2 regions of the Brevundimonas sp. NPDC055311 genome follow, and region 2 is predicted to be linked to the other one. Evidence: riboswitches for the same ligand, from Rfam matches in the RefSeq annotation. Region 2 holds a riboswitch; the other holds the start of a gene.
The links. A riboswitch is a leader RNA that binds a small molecule or an ion and turns the genes downstream of it on or off. The one in region 2 is predicted to bind cobalamin.
Positions count from the first base shown of each region.

Region 1: another riboswitch for cobalamin. It lies ahead of ACWIDZ_RS04550 (TonB-dependent receptor plug domain-containing protein); the one in region 2 lies ahead of ACWIDZ_RS15610 (hypothetical protein).

Region 1 is NZ_JBSHMV010000001.1:927,395-931,600, reverse strand. Features, by position in the region: gene ACWIDZ_RS04565 (MFS transporter) at 1-271, shown strand, start outside; gene ACWIDZ_RS04560 (alpha/beta hydrolase) at 343-1,326, shown strand; gene cobU (bifunctional adenosylcobinamide kinase/adenosylcobinamide-phosphate guanylyltransferase) at 1,330-1,851, opposite strand; cobalamin riboswitch at 1,891-2,099, shown strand; gene ACWIDZ_RS04550 (TonB-dependent receptor plug domain-containing protein) at 2,232-4,190, shown strand; gene cobD (threonine-phosphate decarboxylase CobD) at 4,195-4,206, shown strand, end outside.
Region 2 is NZ_JBSHMV010000007.1:26,189-30,394, forward strand. Features, by position in the region: gene ACWIDZ_RS15590 (hypothetical protein) at 41-355, shown strand; gene ACWIDZ_RS15595 (hypothetical protein) at 355-813, shown strand; gene ACWIDZ_RS15600 (hypothetical protein) at 810-1,073, opposite strand; gene ACWIDZ_RS15605 (hypothetical protein) at 1,422-1,640, shown strand; gene ACWIDZ_RS15610 (hypothetical protein) at 1,905-2,378, opposite strand; cobalamin riboswitch at 2,543-2,782, opposite strand; gene ACWIDZ_RS15615 (UdgX family uracil-DNA binding protein) at 3,622-4,206, opposite strand, start outside.

The sequences.
Region 1 (4,206 bases), on a different contig from region 2:
CGGTCTGGCCACGGCGGCTCACCAGGGCTTCTCGGCCAACCTCTACGCCTTCCCCGGCGACGTCTTCCCGCGTGGAGCGGTGGGCTCGGTCGTCGGAATCGGCGGGATGCTGGGCGGCATCGGCGGCATGATCATGGCCAAGTACGCCGGCTTCGTGCTGGACAAGCTGGGCACCTACACCCCGATCTTCGTGGTGGCGGCCTCGGCCTATCTGGTGGCCTTGCTGGTGGTCCACATCATCTCGCCCAGATACGAACCGGCCAAGGTCTAAGGACCCGACGCCGAGAGGGGCGCTCGTCTGAGGGGGCGGGCGCCCCTCTTCAATTCCACCGGGAGGGTTTCATGAACATCCATCGCCGCGCCCTGTTGAGGGTTGGAGCCGCCGCTGGCGGCGCGTTCGCCGCGCCGGGCGTCGTCCTGGCGCGCAATCAGGCTGTTGCGCCGCCCGACCCGACCGAGACGGTCCGCTTGTGGCCCGCCGGCGCGCCGGGCGGCGAAGGCGTGAGCGTGGTTCCCATCGTGCCGGAGCGATCGACGGACCCGAGCTATCGCGACCGCTACGCCCAGTACACGACCGATCCCCTGATGACGGTGGTGCGGCCCGCCCGGCCGAACGGTTCGGCCATGCTCCTGATTCCAGGAGGCGGCTATCGCTGGTCCGTTCTGGACAAGGAGGGCTTCGACGTGGCCCGCGTCTTCGCCGCCAGCGGGACGACCTGTTTCGTGCTGCGCTATCGGCTGCCGGCTGATGGTTGGGCGGCGGGACCGGACGCCCCCCTGCAGGACGTGCAGCGGGCGATCCGGCTGATCCGCAGCCGCGCGGCGGAGTTCGACGTGCGGCCGGATCGCGTGGCGGTGCTGGGCGCATCAGCCGGCGGCCATCTGGCGGGTCTGGCCAGCGCCCGGACGGACGCCGCCTACGCCTCGATCGACGGCGCCGATACGGCGTCCCTGCGGCCGGATCTGACGGTGTTGCTCTATCCCGTCGCAACCATGACGGACCCCTACGTCCACGCTGGGTCCCGCGCCCACCTGCTCGGCGCCGCGCCTCGCGCCGAGGCGATCGCGGCCTATTCGCTCGAGCAGATGGACTGGTCGGGCGCCGCGCCGGTCTTCCTGATCCATGCGATGGACGACGCCTCGGTGCCGGTCGAGAACAGCCTCATGCTTCTTTCCAGCCTGAAGGCGGCCGACGTCAGGACCGAAGCCCACCTGTTCCAGGAAGGCGGTCATGGTTTCGGAACGCGCCTGATCGCCGGCCGACCGGCGGACGCCTGGCCCGAGCTGACGCGGCGCTGGGCCGGCCGGCTGGACTTCGCTCTTTAGAGGCTAGATCCGCTCCAGCGGCAGACGCATCCCGGCCACGATCAGACAGGCCGCGTCGGCGACGGCGGCGATGCGCTGGTTCAGGCGGCCGGCCTCGTCGCGAAAGCGTCGGCCCAGCGGATTGTCGGGGACCAGGGACCAGCCGACCTCATTGCTGACGACCCACAGCGTGGCGGGGCAGGCGGCCAGGGCCGGGGCCAGGTCGTCGAAGGCGGCGGCTAGGTCGCGCTCGGCCAGCATCTGATTGCTGAGCCACAGGGTCAGGCAGTCGACCACCGCCACATCCTCGGCCGATAGGGCGCGCACGGCCTCGGCCAGATCCAGCGGCGCCTCGACCTGGCGCCAGCCCTGGTTGCGTTCGGCCTGATGGCGGGCGATGCGGTCGCGCATCTCGTCGTCGAAGGCCTCGGCGGTGGCGATGAAGACGGGCGTGCGGCCCGCCGCCTCGGCGGCCCTCTCGGCCTGTCGTTGGGCGTAGCCGCTCTTGCCGGAACGGGCGCCGCCGAGAACCAGCGTCAGGGTCATGCGTCGTCTCTCCGGTTGACCTGAACCGCGCGCGGTCCTACTGCCACGGTCGCGTCAGGTTCCCCGAAAGGGGATTGAAAGGGAACGGAGTGTGAAACTCCGGCTGTTCCCGCAACTGTAAGCGGCTAGCCCGCGCGTCATACGCCACTGGCGGTCCGGAAGGCCACGGCCTGAACGACTACTGGGAAGGCGACGCGCACCGGCCTTGATCCGCGAGCCAGGAGACCTGCCTGTCGCCGTCGTTCTCCGCGCGGTCGGGATGTGCCGGGCGGTCGAGGCAACTCGTGTGACGACAGTCGTAAACCAGCCGCGTCAGCGGCCGCTTTCGCTCATCCGGGCGACGGGCGGTCCGGCGCGGCGTCGTCATATGGAGACCCGGAATGAACCGGACCGCATTCGCTACCCTGGCCGCCGCCAGCCTTCTGGCCGCCGCGCCTGCTTTCGCTATTGAAACCGTCGATCAACAGGCCGCCGCTCCTGACGTGGCGGGTCGCGCCGGCGCCATCGCCGTCGAGGACGTGGTCGTCACCGCCAACCGCTCGGCCCAGCCGATCGAGCGCGTCGGCGCCTCCGTCACCGTCCTGACCCAGGCCGCTATCGAGGCGCGCCAGACCCCGGCCGTGGTCGAGTTGCTGGCCCAGACGCCGGGCGTCAGCTTCACTCGCAACGGCGGCGTCGGCGCCTCGACGGGCGTCAACATCCGCGGCGCCGAGAGCCAGCACACTGTCGTCCTGATCGACGGGGTCAAGCTGAACGACCCGTCCTCGACGCAGGGCGGTTTCAACTTCGGCAACCTGCTGATCGGCGACACGGCGCGCATCGAGGTGCTGCGCGGCGCCCAGTCGACCCTGTGGGGCAGCCAGGCCATCGGCGGCGTGGTCAACATCGTCACGGCCGAGCCGACCGAAGTCCTGCAAGGCAGCCTCGACGCCGAGGCCGGCGCGCGCGGCACGACTTATTTCCGCGGCGGCGTCGGCGGCGCCAATGAGCGCCTGAGCTGGCGTCTGGCGGCCAGCCGTTATGACACTGACGGCTTCTCGGCCTTCGCAGAGGGGACCGAAGACGACGGCTACACCAACACCGGCCTGTCGGGCCGCCTGAACGTCAAGGTGACGGACGCTGTTTCGCTGGACCTGCGCTCGGTCTGGTCCAGCGGCCGCAACGATTTCGACGCCTTCAACGGCGACAGCCGCGAATACGGCAAGACCCAGGAGCTGGTCGCCTATGCCGGCCTGAACTTCGACCTGCTGGACGGCCGGTTCCGCAACCGCATCGGCTACGCCCACACCGATACGGATCGCCGCAACTTCAACCCGGACAACACGGTCCAGACCCTGACCTTCGACGCAGAAGGCCAGAACCGCCGCTGGGAATATCAGGGCGCCTTCGCCTTCACCGAGGCGCTGAACGCGACCTTCGGCCTGGAGCACGAGAAGTCGGAGATGAAGACCCGGTCGCCTGGCGACTGGGATCCGAACCCGGCCTTCGGTCGCGGCGAGGCCGAGCTGAACAGCGCCTATGGCCAGTTGCAGTGGACGGTGCTGGACGGCCTGACCCTGACCGGCGGCCTGCGCTATGACGACCACGCCCAGTATGGCGACAACCTGCTGGGCCAGGTCGCTGCGGCCTGGGCCCTGAACGAGGGCGATACGGTGGTGCGCGCCAGCTGGGGCCAGGGTTTCCGCGCGCCGGGCCTGTATGAGCTGTACAGCGAGTACGGCAACCTGACGCTTCAGCCCGAAGAGTTCGACAGCTGGGAGATCGGCGTCGAGCAGCGCCTGTTCGACCGTGCTGTCGTCTCGGCGACCTACTTCAATCGCCAGGCGGACAATGAGATCCGCTACAACGGCTGCTCGACGCCCTCGACGGACCCGCTGTGCACCGTCAACGGCGCGGGCCGCTGGGGCTATTACCGCAACGTCCAGAAGACCGAGGCGCAAGGCGTCGAACTGGTCGGCCGCGTGGATGTGACGGAGCGCCTGAACGTCAGCGCCAACTATACCTGGACCGACGCCAAGAGCGCCTCGGGCACCACGGACGGCAAGCGTCTGACGCGCCGTCCCGAGCATATGGCGAACTTCGCCGCCGACTATGCCTTCGCCTTCGGCCTGAAGACGGGCGTGGCCGTGCGTTACGTCGGCGAGACGTTCAACAACGATACGAACACGGTGAAGGTCGGCGCCTACACCCTGGTCGATCTGCGCGCCTCCTATCCGGTCAACGACATCCTTGAAGTCTACGGCCGGATCGAGAACGCCTTCGACGAGGACTATCAGACGGTCCTGAACTACGGCGCGCCGGGCCGCGGCGTGTTCGGCGGCGTTCGCGTCCGGTTCTGATGTGATGAAGGACGCC
Region 2 (4,206 bases):
CTCGCCCCCTCAACTTCTCTGGGAATAAGAGGAGAGAGCCATGACCGAGACCCCACGTGATCCGCCTGAACAGCTCAACAATGAGGACGGCGACCTGACGCCGGTCAAAGCCGACACAGTATCGAGGGGTGATCCAGCCGAACGGCTTCGCGGCGTCGGCCAGGAGAACATCTCCGCCCGTCCGGTCAAGCCGAAACCATCGGACCCGCCCCCTGCCCCGCCGGAGTTGGACGACGACGCCACACAGATGAAGAAGATCGAGGACGCCGCCGGTACGGAGCCTTCACCGCCTGGCGTCGCCGAGCCGGAGGGCGCACGCGAACTGCCCAGGCCGCCGCTTGCGGATCCGATCTGATGGCTCCGCGGCTCAAGCTGTTCGAATGGTCGGACGGCTTCCACACCTTCACCGTGGCGGCCAGCTCGCGACCGAAGGCGTTAGCCGCTTGGGGCAGCGGCCAGGATCTCTTCGCCACCGGCCTGGCCAAGGAAATCGACGACAGCCCCGACGCTGAGGCCGCCAAGGCTTCGCCCGGCACGGTGATTGAGCGCAGGCTCGACGTGAAGCTCCCGGCGAGCGCTCCGAAGAAGGGCGCGGCGAAGAAGACGAAGCAGCCCAGCGCCGCCGATCGGAAACGCGTGGAGGAAGCCCAAATCGCCCTGGACGACCTCGACGCCATGCACGGTCAGGCCGCACGGCGGCTGGATGAAGAGCTGCAAGCCATTAGGGCGCGCAGGGAAGAGGAACGGACGGCCTATGAAGCGCAGCGCGAGAAACTACAGGCTCGCCTGGAGAGGGCGCGCGCTAAGCTCTAGCCCTCATCGTCTTCGTCGTCCTCGGCCTCGGCCTCGGCCTCGGCCCCGAAATCCGCGAACACGAGCTGCATCTCAACCCTCACCTCGTCCATGGTCTGCTGGACCCAGGCGTGAAGGGCGCGGACGGTCTTCTCGGCTGATACGGCGTCCGGCGAGAACAGACGCTCCATGACGTCCGTCAGCGCCTGGTTCCTGCCCATGAGCACGCCAGCCCGATAAATCGGGTCGTCTGAAGGGTCGATGTCGTCGTCTTCGTCCATGTGCGACCTTCTGGCGCGCCAACACTCTTGTGAGTTGCGCACTCGCGTAACGGTTGTGACCCTCTCGCCAGGAGATAGTCTTCATCGGGAGAGTTATATGTCCGTAAAACTATAGGCGTCGCGATGGCTGCCCTCACGATGAATGTTATGGCCGCGGGCGCGGCGCCCGTGCCGCCTGACTGGTAACCTTCCGCGGCGCTTCGCCGTCAACAAATCCCTTCAATGGGATCAGCGGCCCGGCTTGAGGACAGTCCCCCGGTTCTCGCTGGGCCGTTTCGATTCGCGAAGTAGCTCGGAACCAGTGAACCTCCCACCGCTTGGTTTCAGGCAACCAACAGGGAGATGACCATGACCGACGTCCAACCGAACGATCCGAACCGCAATCCCAGGGAAGCGCCCGAACTGGACGGCGATGAAGTCGAAGCCGGCCGCCAGGCTCGCAAGAGCGGAGCCAATCAAGACCCTCTGGCGAACAACAATCCGGCCGACAGGAACACATCGCCTTCGACCGGCGGCGACGGCGCCGCGGGCGCCGGCGGTCCGAAGGGCTTTGGCACGGGCGCCTGATCAGCAGGAATGGGTGGCTGGCCGAATCTCCGGAGCGGCGCCCATTCGACTGATTGATCGTCGGTGGCGGCGGCGCTCTTGCGCCGCCGCACAGCTTGAGCGCCGCCCTGTTCCGGCGACGCCCTATACACTTGGCGTCCGGGCTCACCGAGCCGCCCTGACCGCCTATCTCCGATCGTCGCGGGTGCGATCTCGCAGTTCACCAGAGCGGCGCGCAACCATCGGGCTCACGCTGTGCAAATCTGACGCCGTCAGGCTGGTCGGCTAAGGCCGCCGCGCGCGTGTCGCACCAGCGACCGTCGCAACGCCAAGGCCTGCAACGACAAGGTCCTCGACGATCCCGCTGCGGGTCTGGCCAATGCGCCGCAGCGCGGCCTTTCGGCCGGCCAGCGTCAGATAGGCCAGCGGTATGGCGACGCCCACGGCCAGGGCGGCGCCGCGCCGCTCGCGTCCCCTCGGCGCCAGGGCGCCGCCGGCGATCCCGGCGCTCGCGATCCGGGCAAGCAGGCCGAGGAATACCGTACGATCCGGCGCGGACTTCATCTTGTCGCCCAGCAGTTCGCCAACGCCCATCGCCAGCGCACCGAACCTGAATAACGGACGGTCGAGCAGAACGAGTCTGCCCGGCGTGGCGCGGCGGCCCAGGCGCGCTGCGGCGATGACGGCCATGGGCGTCATCGAACGCGCGCTGGCGGCGGCGCCGATCAGGACCGAGGGAAGCAGGTCGAGGAAGCGCATGAAGGCTCAACCCTCTCCGACCGGGCGGGTTGCGTCGGCCGTCTCACGAAGCCTCCTTCCACCCTCGCACATTTCCGGCGAGGACCGCCACGACCGAAAAGGGCAATGAGATATTCTGAGATCGCCCCTGGTGGAGGCCGGTCAGCGCCGACGCGCCGACTGGACCCCTATATCCTCGCATGGCCAGTCGCTGTCATGCCTTGCGCACGCCCAGACCACAGAGATTCTCTATCTGTCGGGCATCGCCTCCGGTCCGGCCTTCCCGGAGGCGAACCCCCAGTGACACAAAATGGACCTTCAACTCGCCGCTCACAGTTGCGGGGGCAGCGCCGGCATCGACCGAGGTCTCACCGGCTTCCCTCTTAGCTTCGCGCAGTCCGAGGACCGTGCGGAGAACCACGACGGCGTGAACATGACACGCCAGCCGCCAGAGTCAATTATTATATAAAGATATCTTTATATAATTATGCTAGTACTGCGAGCTCATCGGCTTCTCGCCAGGCCTGAATGTCGGCCTGCGTCAGCGCCTGAATGCGCTCTGAGCCATAGGGATGGACATCAGATGGCCGCGACGGATGTTGGCGAAGCCTGCTGCGACGCCACCGATCTCGTCGCATGGCTCGAGGCCAGGAAGCCGGTCGCAGGCGCTGTGCTGCTCGACCACGGCGAGCACAGCCCTAGCCGCTCTGGCGGCCCGGCTGACCGAGGCTGGTTATGCTCTAGTGACGTCTGAGCTTGATCAGTCCTATCGACTGACTCGCGCCTCGATTACGCCTCTCGCGCGTGGCGCGGCCAGATTGACTCCTGGCCAGGCGACCCGTCCAGACTGGCACAATGATCGCGCCGCCTTCCTGGTCGCCCTGAACGAACGACTGCAGAGTCTGGCGAACGATCCGGAACGGACTAGACTGCTCTCCGAGCTGAATGGAGTGCTCGAGGGGTATGCCTCGGTTGGAAAGTCGTCGTCATCCTACGGAAAATCCGCGGAAACAGCGCCACCTTATGCCGCCCAACCTAAATCATCCGTAGAGCATCCCACCGAGCTTCAAAGGGATCGACGGCAGCGCGCCTCTGCGAAGGCGGAGCGTTCCGCCCTCGCGGATAGGGAAATAGACTCCAAGTCCGGATTAAAAAAGCCCACATAATACATTGATTTTACTGGATTTATATTGCCTCAGATCGGCATAGTCAGAGCGACTATGCGAACGCCGATACCTCACACTTGGTTTTCTCGCCTGATATCTTAAAGTTCAGCCGACGCGACCGCGAGGTCCGCCAGGAACCTGGCGCGTTCTTTATCCCTCGTCGTTGGATCAGGCAGGCGCAGCAGATAGGCGGGATGAACCGTTAACAGCACCCGCGCGCCGTCGTCCGCCGTGATGATCTGGCCGCGCTCCGCCTGCACGGCGGGCTTTCGGCCCAGAAGCGCCAGACCCGCCGTCGCGCCCAGCGCCAGGATCAACCGAGGCTTCACCAGGCGCCGCTCATGATCAAGCCACCAGCGGCAGGCCTGGACCTCGCTCGCATTGGGCGTCTTGTGCAGACGGCGCTTGCCGCGCGGCTCGTGCTTGAAATGCTTGACCGCATTGGTGAGGTAGAGGTCGCGCCGATCCAGCCCCGCCGCCTCCAGCATGGTGTCCAGCAGGCGTCCGGCCGGGCCGACGAAGGGACGTCCGGCCAGGTCTTCCTGATCGCCTGGCTGTTCGCCGACCACCATCAGGCCGGCGCGCGCCGGCCCCTCGCCGCAGACGCCCTGGGTGGCGTCCCGCCACAAGGGACAGCGGCGGCAGCCCTGAACGCCGCGCGCCAGGTCGTCGAGAGTCTCGGG